One region of the Pseudomonas sp. FW507-12TSA genome, then DNA from elsewhere that is predicted to be linked to it. Evidence: riboswitches for the same ligand, from Rfam matches in the RefSeq annotation. Region 1 holds a riboswitch; each other region holds the start of a gene.

Region 1 (4,583 bases):
GATCGTCTGCGCCATCATGTACAACATGGGCGTGGACGCGCAGAAACTTGGCGCTATTTGGGTGGTCGCAGGATTGGTATACCTGTTCGTGCTCAACCGGCTGGGCAACGGTGCCGCCCTGCCGGATCCGCTCAAGCAATAGTGAACGCGGCGCGTTGCCCTGCGGGGTGACGCGCCATCCCGGCACGGCCATCAAGAGCAGCCCGGGAATCGGCCGCCGGATGCCACGGCCGGAGACAATGCGTGGTAATCGACAGTGATGTCTGGCTGCCCGGCCCAAAGCCGGCGGCCCTTGATACAGGAGTGCACCCATGCTGGCCTTGCGTCCCGTGGCGTTATCCGATCTGCCCCAACTGCGGCGCCTGGCCCGCGAGCGCCTGCTGGGCGTGACCTCGCTGGTGGACGACGAAACCTGCCTGCGGGAAAAGATCCTCGACTCCCTGGCGTCCTTCGCCAAGGCCGAGGCCGAGGCCGGCCAGGGGCCGGAGAACTATTTCTTCGTCCTCGAAGATCCCGCCACCGGCCGGCTGCATGGCTGCTCCGACATCCTGGCCACGGCCGGCTTCAGCGAACCGTTCTACAGCCTGCGCAACCGCCCGTTCATCAGCAGCTCGCGGGAGCTGGACATCCAGCATGGAGTGCCGACCCTGTCGCTGTGCCACGACCTGAGCGAGCAGACCCTGCTGCGCAGCTTCCACATGGACGTCGAGCTGGCCGGCAGCCCCCTGGCGCAACTGACCTCCCGGGCCCGCTTGCTGTTCATCGCCGCCCACCCCCAGCGTTTCGCCGACAGCTGCATCAGCGAAATCGTCGGCTACAGCGACACCGACGGCCAATCACCGTTCTGGGAGGCGGTGGGCCAGCATTTCTTCGACCTGCCCTATGTCGAGGCCGAGCGCCTGTGCGCCCTGCAGGGACGCGGGTTCCTGGTCGAGCTGATGCCCCAGTACCCGATCTACATCCCGATGCTGGCGCAGGCGGCCCAGGACTGCATCGGCCGCATCCATCCCGACGCCCGGGAAGCCTGCGACATCCTGGTGGACGAAGGTTTCGCCCCGACCCAGTACGTCGACCTGTTCGATGCCGGGCCGACCCTGCAGGCGCGCACCAACGAACTGCGCTCGATCATCCAGAGCCGGATCGCCACCAGCTACTTCGCCGCGCAGAGCGGCCGGGGCCGCCCATGGCTGTTGAGCAACGACCGCCTGCAAGGTTTCCGCGCCATCGTCGCGCTGCTCGACGAAGCTCCAGAGGAACGTATCGGTCTTGGCCAGGAGATGTTCCAGGCCTTGCAACTGGAGCCCGGCGCTGCCGTGCGGAGCATTGCGCTATGACCCCTTATCGACTCGCAACCGTGGCATTGCCAGGAGCCCGTGCATGATCGTGCGCCCGATTCGCGTCTCCGACCTGCCCGCGCTGCTGCGCCTGCTGGGTGGCAGCCAGCGAGAACTGGACAACCTCAGCACCGACCCCGAGCGCCTGGACCATCGGGTGCGCTGGGCCCAACGCACGTTCGCCGGCCAGGTGGAACGCGCCGACGCCGACTACCTGTTCGTGCTGGAAGATGACGAGCAGCAGGTGATCGGCATCTGTGGCTTGAGCGGTGCCATCGGCCTGCGCGAGCCCTGCTACAACTACCGGCTCGGCATCACTCGCGGCAGCGCCCCGGGACTGGGTATCGAGAAACAGATCCCGACCCTGTTCTTGAGCAACGACATGGCCGGGCAATCCCAGCTGTGCTCGCTGTTCCTGCGCCACGACCTGCGCCAGGGCTATACCGGGCGCCTGCTGTCCACGGCGCGCTTGCTGTTCGTCGCCGAGTACCCGGCGCTGTTCGGCGACAAGCTGGTGGTGGAGTTGCGCGGCCAGGTCGACAGCCAAGGTTGCTCGCCGTTCTGGGACAGCCTGGGGCGGCATTTCTTCAAGATGGATTTCCAGCAGGCCAACCGCCTGTCCAGCCATGGCGGCAAGTCCTCCATCGCCGAGCTGATGCCGCGCCAACCGCTCTATACCTGCCTGCTCAGCCCACAGGCCCAGGCGGCCATCGGCCAGGCCCACGCCAGCACCGAACAGGCGGTGGGCATCCTGCACGACGAAGGTTTCAGCCACCAGGGCTGCATCGATGTGTTCGACGGTGGCCCGCTGATCGAGGCCGAAGTGGCGAAGATCCGCAGCGTGCGTGAAAGCCAGGTCCTGCCGTTGCTGGTGGGCAACCCGGACGAGCAGGCGCCGATGTGGCTGATCCACAACCGGCGCCTGGAGAGCTGCCGCATCACCGCCGCGCCCGGGCGCCTGGTGGCCGGCTGCCTGCTGGTGGACCGCCAGGCCACCAAGCGCCTGCAACTGCAGCCCGGTGACTCGGTGCGTGCGGTGCCACTGCTGGCCTGCCCCGCCGATGCCGGTGGCCAGGCCCAGGTACGCACCTCCCCCGCCATTGCCTGGTAACGCCGGGCAAACCCGCTTGGTATAGCCGCTGCCGCAGGCTGCGCACGACCACGCAGCGAGCGCAAACCTTGCGCACTCCACAATCAAGGCCCCGCGGGCCTTGGCACAGCTTCGCAGGCTCAGCAGCGGCTACCGGAACTGGGCTGGGCGATAACGGCATGACTACGCAGTGGGCGCGATCGTGTCGGCCACAGGATTGACGAACGGCCGGACGGATGTTCAGATGCCGCCCTGTTTCAGGTGCCTCACGCCGCCGTGCGTGAGGTGAAACGGGAAACCGGTGCGCCCCCAGGGGCAAGTCCGGTGCTGCCCCCGCAACGGTAAGCGAGTGCTGCATTCAACACGCCACTGTACCCAAGGTATGGGAAGGCGAATGCAGCCAGCCTCGCAAGCCCGGAGACCGGCCTGAAGCATCTGTTTGGCAATCCTGCGGTGGGCGGGCATGGGCCGGTGTGGGCGCGTGCGCGTGCCTGCCACCTTCTCCCTGCGTGCTTCCCGAAGATACTTTCGAGAAGACCAACAATGACAACAACAGACACTTCCCTTGCGCGCGACTGGCGCGCTGCGCGCCGTTCCATGGGCGGCGCCCTGCTCGGCTGCCTGTTCAGCCCCTGGCTGCTGGCGGACGACACCTCCCTGAAGCTCGACCAGCAGTTCGTCTCCGCCCCGTCGGTGGAGTCCACCACCGTGGCCGAGATGGCCAAGTACGGCAGCAAAGTGGAAATCATCGATCGCCAGCAGATCGAACGCGCCGGCCCCAGCAGCGACATCACCCGGGTCCTGCAGATGTACGTGCCGGGCCTCTACGTGGCGCCCAAGAACGGCCCCTTCGACTACGGCACCTATTCGCTGCTGGGTGGGCGCAACGATGACACGCTGATCCTGCTCGATGGCGTGCGCCTGAACAACCGCCTGTACGGCGGCCTGTACCTGGATACCCTGCCAGCCAACGCCATCGAGCGCATCGAAGTGCTCAAGGGCGGGCAGAGCCTGCTGTTCGGCACCCAGGCGGTGTCCGGGGTGATCAACATCGTCACCCGTAGCCCACAGACCCGCGACGCCTCCGGCGAAGTCAACCTGGGCCTGGACAGCTTCATGGGCAGGAGCGGCGATGCCCGGGCGGAACGCATCGTCAGCAACGGCCTGGGCGATCTCGGCTTGCTGGCCTATGTCAGCCACAACGTCTCCGACGGCTACCAGCCGTTTCGCAACAGCGCCTACAAAAATACCCACGACAAGAAGCGTTCCTATGAGGTGACCACCTTCGGCGCCAAGGCGATCCAGGGGTTCGGCGACGACTCGCGCCTGGAGCTGTTCTACCAGTACACCGACGCCAACCTGGATTTCGCCCGCGCCGCGAACAACAAGAAGACCACCAACGACCGGGTCCAGCAGATCGCCACCGCCACCTTCGAGCAACGCCTGGGCGAACGCTTCAGCTACTTCGTCAAGGGCCATGTCAACGATTGGGACACGCGCTACACCCGTATCAACAGCAACGATGATGGCGGCATCAAGGTCATCAACCACAACGACTACTGGGGCTTCACCGACTGGGGCGTGCAGGCCGAGGGCAAGGCCGAGCTGGACGGCGGCCATGTGCTGGTGTTCGGCACCGACAACCAGTGGTTCAAGGGCCAGGACGACGTACTCAAGATCGACGACAACAAGGCCCAGGCCAACGCCCTGTATACCCAGTTGCGCCCGGTGTTCGAAGCCCTGCCGGACTGGCACCCGAGCATCGGCGTGCGCCACGAGAAAATCAGCGGCGGCGAGAGTGCCACGGTGGGCATGCTCACCTCGCTGTACGACCTCACGCCCAACTGGCAACTGCGCGGCCAGTACGGCAATGCCTTCAAGCTGCCCAACGCCGAGCAGTTGTTCGCCAATGAACCCAATGAAAAAGGCAACCGCAACCTCAAGCCGGAAAAGAGCGTCAACGCCGAACTGGGCCTGGACTACAAGGGCAGCCTGCTGGCCGGTGAATTCAATGCCAGCATCACCGCCTACCGGCGCAAGATCGACGACCTGATTGCCCTGGACAACAAACAATTCGTCAACGGTGACAAACAGGTCAGGGTCCGGGGCATCGAGGTGGACGGACGCTGGCAGTTCAGCCCGCAATGGAACCTGTCCGC
Region 2 (4,583 bases), on a different contig from region 1:
AAGGCCTACTGGCAGAAAGCCTACCTGAGCGCCAAGCGCGTGCTGCAGCCGGAACACCTGGCGCGCAATCCATAATCCTTTCTTGTCGAGGTGTTCGTGACTGCTCGTACGCTCAACCTCGACGACGCCCTTTATCAATACCTGCTGGATGTATCCCTGCGTGACACGCCGTTGCTGCGTCGCCTGCGGGATGAAACCCGGGCCTTGCCCACTGCGCGCTGGCAGGTTGCGCCGGAGCAGGGGCAATTCCTCGCCCTGCTGGTCAAGCTGATCGGTGCTCGCCGGGTACTGGAGGTCGGCACTTTCACTGGCTATAGCGCCTTGTGCATGGCCCAGGCGCTACCTGGGGATGGTTCGCTGGTCTGCTGTGATCTTCCCGGCGACTACAACGCCACTGCCCACCGTTACTGGCAGGAGGCTGGAGTCCAGCAGCTTATCGATCTGCGTCTGGCGCCTGCCCTGGAAACCCTGGCCAGCCTGGAGCGGCAGGGGCAGGGTAATTCCTTCGACCTGATCTTCATCGATGCCGACAAGGCCAATTACCCGGCTTACCTGGAGTTCGCGCTGCGCTTGCTGCGTACCGGGGGGCTGGCCGTGTTCGATAACACCTTGTGGAGCGGGCGGGTGTTGGAGGTGGCTCCTGCCAGCGAGGATACCCGGGCCATCCAGGCGCTCAATCGTGCCCTCAAGGATGACCCGCGTATCGATTTGTCGCTGCTGCCCCTGGGGGATGGCCTGACCCTGTGCCGCAAGCGCTGAACTCAGGGCTTCTTGGCAGCGCTCACGCGCCAGATCTTGTTGCCGACGTCATCTGCGACCAGCAGGGCCCCTTGCTGGTCGATCACCACTCCTACCGGGCGCCCCATGGCGTTTTTGTCGGCATCTAGAAAGCCGCTGAGCAGGTCGATCGGCTGTCCTTGGGGCTTGCCGCCGCTGAACGGCACGAAGAGCACTTTGTAGCCACTGTGGGGCTTGCGGTTCCAGGAGCCGTGCTGGCCGATGAACGCGCCTTCGGTGAAGGGCGCGGGCAGCTTGCTGCCAGTGGCGAACGCCAGGCCCAGCGAGGCCGTGTGCGGCCCTACGGCGTAGTCCGGGGCAATTGCCTTGGCCACCAGTGCCGGATCCTGGGGTTTGACCCGTACGTCCACGTGCTGGCCGTAGTAGCTGAAGGGCCAGCCGTAGAAGGCACCATCCTTGACCGATGTGATGTAGTCGGGCACCAGGTCGCTGCCGATCTCGTCCCGTTCGTTCACCGCTGTCCAGAGGGCTCCGCTGACTGGCTCCCAGGCCAGGCCGTTGGGGTTGCGCAGCCCAGTGGCGAACAAGCGATGCTGGCCGCTGGCACGGTCCACTTCCCAGATCGCTGCCCGGCCTTCTTCCTTGTCCAGGCCGTTTTCGCCGACATTGCTGTTCGAGCCGACGGTGACGTACAGCTTGCTGCCATCCTTGCTGGCGATGACATTCTTGGTCCAGTGGTGATTCAGCGTACCGCCGGGCAGGTCCACTACCTTGGTGGCCCTGGCGCTGATCCTGGTGTCACCGCTCTGGTAGGGAAAGCGCAGCAGCTTGTCGGTATCGGCTACATACAGATCGTTGCCCACCAGGGTCATGCCGAAGGGTGAATTGAGGTTCTCCAGGAAGACGCTGCGCGTCTCCGCCACGCCGTCGTGGTCGGCATCGCGCAACAGGGTGATGCGGTTGGCGCTGGGAACCGTGGCCCCGGCGCGCCCCATCACCTTGCCGGCTACCCAGCCGCGGATGCCCCGGCTGTCGTCCGGTTTGGGTGGAGCGTTGGTTTCCGCCACCAGCACGTCCCCGTTAGGCAGTACATAGAGCCAGCGTGGATGATCGAGATTCTCGGCGAAGGCGCTGACCTGGGTTCCGCTGGCGGCCAGCGGTTTCGCTCCCTCGGGCCAACCGATGGCCGGAGCGATGTTCAGCGTGGGGATCAGGGTGGGGTTGGGTTCCGGCAGCTTGGGGTTCGGGCCGGTGCCGTCCGCAACCTGCAGGCTGGAGGTTTCGCCGCAGGCGGCGAGGCCGGCGGCGATGGCGATGAGCAAGGTATGGCGAGGCTTGAGCATGCTGATATCCCTATGAGTGCGCGAACATTCAATCATAGAGAAGCATGGGCGCCCTGGGGTTCCTTGTGTTTAGCGAGCTTCCTTGAACAATACCGCCACTCCGGGGTGGTAGTGGCCGGCTTCGTTGTGCAGCTTGCGGTAGGCATACGGGAAGTACCAGGCCACGGCGCAGCAGTGTTCCTTCTGCAGGTCGTCGAGCATGTCTTGCAGTTCCTCGGGGGTCGCGCTGTGCTGGGCCTTTTGAGGTGCGACGAACAGGCAGCCAAGCTTCAGGTCGCTGGGGTGGCTGATGGTCTTCGCTGCATTGGCGATATCCTGCAGGGCCTGGGTCAGGGCCAGGTTGTTGACTCGTGGCCAGCGCTGGGTGGCCTGGATGTAGGCACGTTCTTCCTTGGTGGCCAGGTACAGATCGGTACGGGCATTGCGCGCACCTTCTTCGAGCTGCTTCTTGCTGGGGCTGCGTTCCAGGGTCACCATCTCGGCCATCCAGGCCGCGGCCGAGAGCAGTCCCAGGTTGGCCTGCTCGTCGAACCAGTAAGGGGTTTCGTTATCGCCGCGAATCGCGTTGTAGCGGTCAATGCAATCGAACCAGCGCTCCAGCATCGGTCGCAGGAATTCCAGCCTTGGATTGCTGATGATCATGCCTTGCATCGAACTCACCCCTTATTGTTGTGACGGGACGTCATGTCCTGAAAGTGGCTATTTGATATCACTGCTTTCAGTGTGGCACAAGATTGGCGTCAGTTTGTTGATGCAGTGCAGTTTTCCGTTGGGTGCGGCGGGCCGCTTCATTGACGCTCCATTCCCAACCCTCTAACCTTCGCGACTTGTTTCAGGTGCTCTGTGACTCCCGGGTCGACAGAGTGAAACAGGGAAGCCGGTCAGGGCCCGTTCCAGCGATGGAGCCGGCGACGATTCCGGCGCTGCCCCCGCAACGGTAGGTGAGTCAAGATTGCGCAAGTGCCACTGTGTCGAAAGCAGGCATGGGAAGGCGCGCAGTCCGGCAGTGGTGCCGCTCACGAGCCCGGAGACCGGCCTGATTCATCCAACGGCATCACGGAGGGCGATGCCAGGCTTGCGCCGTCCATTTCCATTCCTGCCCCCCGTTCCCCAAGCCCCAACGGAGAGCTGCTCCATGAGTGAATCCCTCGAGCGTGACGAACGTCATCTGGCGCGCATGCTGCGCAAAAAAGCGGTGATCGACGAGCGTATCGCCAACTCGCCCAATGAATGCGGGCTGTTGCTGGTCCTGACCGGCAACGGCAAAGGCAAGAGCAGTTCGGCCTTCGGCATGCTGGCACGGTCCATGGGGCATGGCATGCATTGTGGCGTGGTGCAATTCATCAAGGGCCGCGAAAGCACAGGCGAAGAGCTGTTCTTCCGGCGCTTTCCCGAGCAGGTACGGTTCCATGTGATGGGCGAGGGCTTCACGTGGGAGACCCAGGATCGCCAGCGCGACATCGCCGCCGCCGAGGCCGCCTGGGCGGTTTCCCGGGAGCTGTTGCGCGATCCGCAGATCGGCCTGGTGGTACTCGATGAGCTGAACATTGCCCTCAAGCATGGTTACCTGGACCTGGATCAGGTGCTCAGCGACCTGCAGGCCCGTCCGCCGATGCAGCACGTGGTGGTGACCGGGCGCGGGGCCAAGCCGGAAATGCTCGAACTGGCCGACACCGTCACCGAAATGGGCATGGTCAAGCACGCCTTCCAGGCCGGTATCAAGGCGCAGAAGGGCATCGAGCTGTGAGCGTGAACCCATGAATGATGTTCGTCATTGCCCGGCGGTATTGATCGCCGCTCCGGCATCCGGCCAGGGCAAGACCACCGTGACCGCCGCCCTGGCGCGCCTGCACCGTAACCAGGGGCGCAAGGTGCGGGTGTTCAAGTGCGGTCCGGATTTTCTCGATCCGATGATTCTCGAGCGTGCCAGCGGTGCCCCGGTGTACCAGCTGGACATGTGGATGGTGGGCGAGCAGGAAAGTCGCCGCCTGCTGTGGGAGGCCGCCGGCGAGGCCGACCTGATCCTGATCGAGGGCGTCATGGGATTGTTCGATGGCACGCCATCGAGCGCGGATCTGGCACGGCATTTCGGCGTACCGGTGCTGGGGGTGATCGATGGCACCGCCATGGCCCAGACTTTCGGCGCCCTGGCCCTGGGTCTGGCGCGCTACCAGCCGGACCTGCCGTTCGCCGGCGTGTTGGCCAACCGTGTGGGGACCTTGCGCCATGCGCAACTGCTCGAAGGCAGCCTGACCGAGGGGTTGCGCTGGTATGGAGCCTTGTCCCGGGAAACCTCGATCGAGCTGCCCAGCCGCCATCTGGGCCTGGTCCAGGCCAATGAACTCAATGACCTGGATCTGCGCCTGGATGCCGCTGCCGAGGCCTTGGCCAGCAGTTGCCAGGTGGCGCTGCCGCCGGCGGTGGGGTTTGCCGCGCCGGCTCCGGTGGCCTGCGAGCCGCTGCTGGAGGGCGTGCGGATCGCCGTGGCGCGGGATGAGGCAT
Region 3 (4,583 bases), on a different contig from region 1:
ACCGAGCAATTGCTGGATCAGCTCGGTGCCGCTGGCCGGCAGCTCGCCAGGCAGCGGATAACCCTCGGCCTGCAAGGCCTTGAGAATGTTCAGCGCCGCCGCCGGAGTATCCAGGCCCACGCCGTTGCCGATGCGCCCGTCGCGGGTCGGGTAGTTGGCCAGGACCAGGGCGATGCGCTTCTGGTGGTTGTCCAGGCGGCCCAGCTCGACCCAGTTGCTTGCCAGCCGGGCGACGAAGTCCATGCGCTCGGGCTGGCCGCGGTAGCAGACCACGTCCGACTGGCTGCGCTCACTGCGCCAGGCCAGGTCCTTGAAGCTGATAGGCCGGCTGATGATGCGTCCATCCAGTTCGGGCAAGGCGATGTGCATGGCCAGGTCCCGTGGGCCCAGGCCCTGTTCGCTGGCCTGCCAGCCCGGCTCGTTGTCCTGGGCGCAGATGGCCTGGATCACCGGGATGTCGCGGCGAAACGGTCGCAGGTGCGGCGCCTCGGGGCTGGACTGGGCGAAACCGGTGGTGTTGAGGATCACTCCCGCACCGGTCTCATCCAGCCAGTCTTGCACCTGCGCCAGGCAGCCAGGCTCCTTGAGGCTGGCCACGGCGATCGGCAAGGGGTTGAGACCGGCAGCCGCAAGGCGCTGGCAGAACAGGTCGATGAATGCGGTGTTGGCCGCCTGCAAGTGCGAGCGATAGAACAGCAGCGCCGCCACCGCCTGGCCGGGCTGCCAGTGGGCCTGCCAATCCGCCAGGCTGGCCTGGCTCCTGGCCGGGTGATAGAGCGCGGTGCGCGGCAGCACCTGCGGTTCGCTCCAGGAGTAATCGCGCCCCAGCAAGCCGCTCAGGCAGCGGTAGAAATTCAACGCATTTTCTCGCCCGCCCTGTCGCAGGAACTGCCACAGGCGGTCGCGCTCCACGGCCGACACCGTGCTCAGGTCGCTGAGCTCCGGGTCGGGCCGGTCGTCCCCCGGCACCAGGATCAGTTGCACCCCGCGCCGGGACAGCTCCACCAGTTGCTCGACGCCATAACGCCAGTAGGCGATGCCACCGTGCAGGGAAATCAGGATGACCTTGGCATGGCGCAGCACCTGGTCGACGTACAGGTCCACCGAGGCGTGGTTCTGCACCTGCATCGGGTTGGCCAGGCGAAAGCTGGGGTAGTCCGCTGGCAGTTGCTCGGCGGCCTCGGCCAGCAGCGCCAGGCTGGAGTCGCCGCTGCACAGGATCACCAGCTCGGCGGGGGTTTGTCCAAGGTCGGCGATGTTGTCATCCGACACGAATCCGCCGGGCTGGGTCCTGAGCAGGTGCATGGGTCAGGCGCCCAGGGCGGCGCGCAGTTGCGCTTCCAGCTGGGTTGCATCCAGTTCCTGGCCGATCAGCACCAGGCGGGTGATGCGTTTCTCATCAGCGCCCCACTTGCGGTCGAAGTGCTTGTCGAAACGGGTGCCCACGCCCTGGAGCAGCAGGCGCATCGGCTTGCCGGGGATCGCCGCAAAACCCTTGACCCGCAGGATGCCGTGCTTGACCACCAGTTGGGTCAGGGCATCGAGCAGCAGGCTTTCGTCGGCCTCGGGCAGCTCGATGGAGATCGAGTCGAAGGCGTCGTGGTCATGGTCATCATGATCGTCGCCGTCATGGTGGTGGTCATGGTGGCTGTGACGGCTGTCGATGTGCTCCTCGGAACCGGCACCCACGCCCAGCAGTACGTCCAGGGGCAGGCGCCCGCTGCTGGCCTCGATCACCTTGACCGCCGGCGGCAGCTCCTCGGCCACTTCCTGGCGGACCTTGGCCAGGTCGGCCGGGTCGATCAGGTCGGTCTTGTTGAGGATCACCAGGTCGGCGCTGGACAACTGGTCGGCGAACAGCTCGTGCAGTGGCGACTCGTGGTCCAGGTTGGGGTCGAGCTTGCGCTGGGCGTCCACCTGGTCCGGGAAGGCGGCGAAGGTGCCGGCGGCCACGGCCGGGCTGTCGACCACGGTGATCACCGCATCGACGGTGCAGGCGCTGCGGATTTCCGGCCACTGGAAGGCTTGCACCAGGGGCTTGGGCAGGGCCAGGCCGCTGGTTTCGATGAGGATATGGTCCAGGTCGCCACGGCGGGCCACCAGTTCACGCATCACCGGGAAGAATTCTTCCTGCACGGTGCAGCACAGGCAGCCGTTGGCCAATTCGAAGACCCGGCCGCTGGCCTCTTCCTCGGTGCAGCCGATGGAGCACTGCTTGAGGATCTCGCCGTCGATGCCCAGTTCGCCGAACTCGTTGACGATCACCGCGATACGACGGCCCTGGGCGTTGTCCAGCATGTGCCGCAGCAAGGTGGTCTTGCCCGAGCCCAGGAAGCCGGTGACGATGGTGACGGGAAGTTTGGCCAGTGTTTTCATCGGATGCCCTTTTGGCGAAGGAGGCGGGCATACGGGACGACAGGCACGGCGCGGGCCAGGTGCTGATTTCGCCACCGGATCACCCCGCCCGGTTGTAGTGAGAATCTGGGTCGAGGCAGGTCTCCTGGCTGGGGGCTTGCCAGTCCAGGACTGACGCTTCCTGTGCCTTCCCGCCAGCGTCATGGACGCCAGGCAGTGGCCGTGCAGGAATGGAACCCTTCACAGTTGCGGGGGCAGCCGCGGCTTCTACCGCGTTCCCGTCTTAGCTTCGACCGCTGGCCGAAGAACCTCGAAGGCGCAAGGCTACGCAGAGCGCGGAGGACGGTCAATGCACATATGCGGCGGCTTCCCGTGCCAACCGGCGATTGACGGCGCTCCCTTGCCCATGATTTGCTACACAACTTGTTACGGGTGCCCTTCACAGGGTGAAACGGGAAACCGGTGAATCACGCGCTTGCCGCGATGACCAGTCCGGTGCTGCCCCCGCAACGGTAAGCGAGCGAAGTGTCAGATCCACTGTGCCCTGGGCATGGGAAGGCGACACTTGCCGGCATGGCATGACCCGCCCTGCCCCTCGCGAGCCCGGAGACCGGCCCGCAATACACGAATAACAAACCCGCGGTGGGCGGGCGCTGTTGCAAACCCTGCGTGAACGCCACGCGGGGTTTTCCTGCGCCGCTTCCCGCTGACAAACCCAAGGGAACGCGCCATGTCGATCATCAGCAGCACCAGCCATTCCGCCAGCAGCACCGCCACCCTGAGCCAGCGCCTGGTAGCCGCCATCGGTGCCTCGATCCTTGGCGCCTGCCTGGTGTACTTCGCCGGCTTCTCGCATATCGAGGCAGTGCACAACGCCGCCCACGACACCCGCCACAGCGCCGCCTTCCCTTGCCACTGAGACCCGTCCGATGATCAAGCGTATCGCGCAAACCGCAGGCTTCACCGGGCTGCTGGCCGCCCTGCTGCTGACCTTGCTGCAAAGCTTCTGGGTCGCGCCATTGATTCTCCAGGCGGAAACCTACGAAAAGGCCCCGGCCACCGAGGCAGTCCATGAACACGCCCCGGGCGCCATGGCCGGGCACGTCCACGATGAAGAAGCCTGGGAACCGGAGGACGGCTGGCAGCGAGTCCTGTCCACCACCGGCGGCAACCTGGTGGTCGCCGTGGGCTTCGCCCTGATGCTGGCAGGCCTCTACACCCTGCGCGCACCGAGCCGCACTTCCCAGGGCCTGCTCTGGGGCCTGGCCGGCTACGCCACCTTCTGCCTGGCGCCCACCCTGGGCCTGCCGCCGGAGCTGCCGGGCACCGCCGCGGCCGACCTGGTGCAGCGCCAGACCTGGTGGGTCGGTGCCGCCGCGTCCACTGCCGTGGGCCTGGCACTGATCGTGTTCGCCGGCAACTGGCTGCTGAAGTTGCTGGGCGCGGCCATCATCGCCGTGCCCCATGTGATCGGCGCTCCCCAACCGGAAGTGCATTCGATGCTGGCTCCCGAAGCACTGGAGGCCCAGTTCAAGATCGCCTCGCAATTGACCAATGCCGCCTTCTGGCTGGCCCTGGGCTTGATCAGCGCCTGGCTGTTCCGGCGCAAGGGCGAGGATGGCCAGCGGGCATGATCACCGAGCCGGCCCTGGTGGTCGGCCTGGGTTGTCGCAAGGGTTGCCCGGCCAGCGCCCTGCGCGCCCTGCTGGACCAGGTGCTGCGGGCCCATGGCCTGGACCTGGGCCAGGTACAGGCCATGGCCAGCATCGACCTGAAGCAGGATGAACCGGGCCTGCTGGAGCTGGCGCAGCAGTTGTCGCTGCCATTGACCTTCTTCAGCAGTGCCCAACTGGCGCCCTACGACTCCCGCCTGAGCCACAGGTCGCAGGCCGCATTCGAACGCACCGGCTGTCATGGCGTCGCCGAAAGCGCCGCCCTGGCCATGGCCGAATGCCTGCAAGCAGGCTCGGCGCAACTGCTGGTGCCCCGGCAGAAATCCGCCGAAGCCACCTTGGCATTGGCAGGCCCTTGAAAAACGTAGGCGAGGCAGCCAGCACAAGGCGAAAACAAGCGAAAAAGCGCAGTTTACGCGCGGTAAATGAGCATTTTGACCGGGCTGGCGCACCAGCCTGTTTTCAACGCAGCGATGGCAACGCAGATAGTTTTTCAACGGCCTGTTAGCTGTTTGCCCGTAGAATCGCCGCTAACCCCCGCCCTCGATCATGAGC

Evidence for each region. A riboswitch is a leader RNA that binds a small molecule or an ion and turns the genes downstream of it on or off. The one in region 1 is predicted to bind cobalamin.
Region 2: another riboswitch for cobalamin. It lies ahead of cobO (cob(I)yrinic acid a,c-diamide adenosyltransferase); the one in region 1 lies ahead of AC3WK8_RS26365 (TonB-dependent receptor plug domain-containing protein).
Region 3: another riboswitch for cobalamin. It lies ahead of cobW (cobalamin biosynthesis protein CobW); the one in region 1 lies ahead of AC3WK8_RS26365 (TonB-dependent receptor plug domain-containing protein).

Annotation. Positions count from the first base shown of each region.
Region 1 covers NZ_JBYSWT010000034.1:27,113-31,695, reverse strand. Annotated here, with positions in the region: gene AC3WK8_RS26380 (APC family permease) at 1-142, shown strand, start outside; gene AC3WK8_RS26375 (arginine N-succinyltransferase) at 312-1,334, shown strand; gene AC3WK8_RS26370 (arginine N-succinyltransferase) at 1,378-2,445, shown strand; cobalamin riboswitch at 2,667-2,868, shown strand; gene AC3WK8_RS26365 (TonB-dependent receptor plug domain-containing protein) at 3,022-4,583, shown strand, end outside.
Region 2 covers NZ_JBYSWT010000038.1:46,433-51,015, forward strand. Annotated here, with positions in the region: gene AC3WK8_RS27950 (C40 family peptidase) at 1-75, shown strand, start outside; gene AC3WK8_RS27955 (class I SAM-dependent methyltransferase) at 97-759, shown strand; gene AC3WK8_RS27960 (PQQ-dependent sugar dehydrogenase) at 762-2,081, opposite strand; gene AC3WK8_RS27965 (hypothetical protein) at 2,151-2,732, opposite strand; cobalamin riboswitch at 2,899-3,135, shown strand; gene cobO (cob(I)yrinic acid a,c-diamide adenosyltransferase) at 3,217-3,828, shown strand; gene AC3WK8_RS27975 (cobyrinic acid a,c-diamide synthase CobB) at 3,839-4,583, shown strand, end outside.
Region 3 covers NZ_JBYSWT010000003.1:97,053-101,635, reverse strand. Annotated here, with positions in the region: gene cobN (cobaltochelatase subunit CobN) at 1-1,305, opposite strand, end outside; gene cobW (cobalamin biosynthesis protein CobW) at 1,309-2,376, opposite strand; cobalamin riboswitch at 2,474-2,683, opposite strand; cobalamin riboswitch at 2,769-2,988, shown strand; gene AC3WK8_RS04120 (CbtB domain-containing protein) at 3,086-3,274, shown strand; gene AC3WK8_RS04115 (CbtA family protein) at 3,285-3,989, shown strand; gene AC3WK8_RS04110 (cobalamin biosynthesis protein) at 3,986-4,387, shown strand.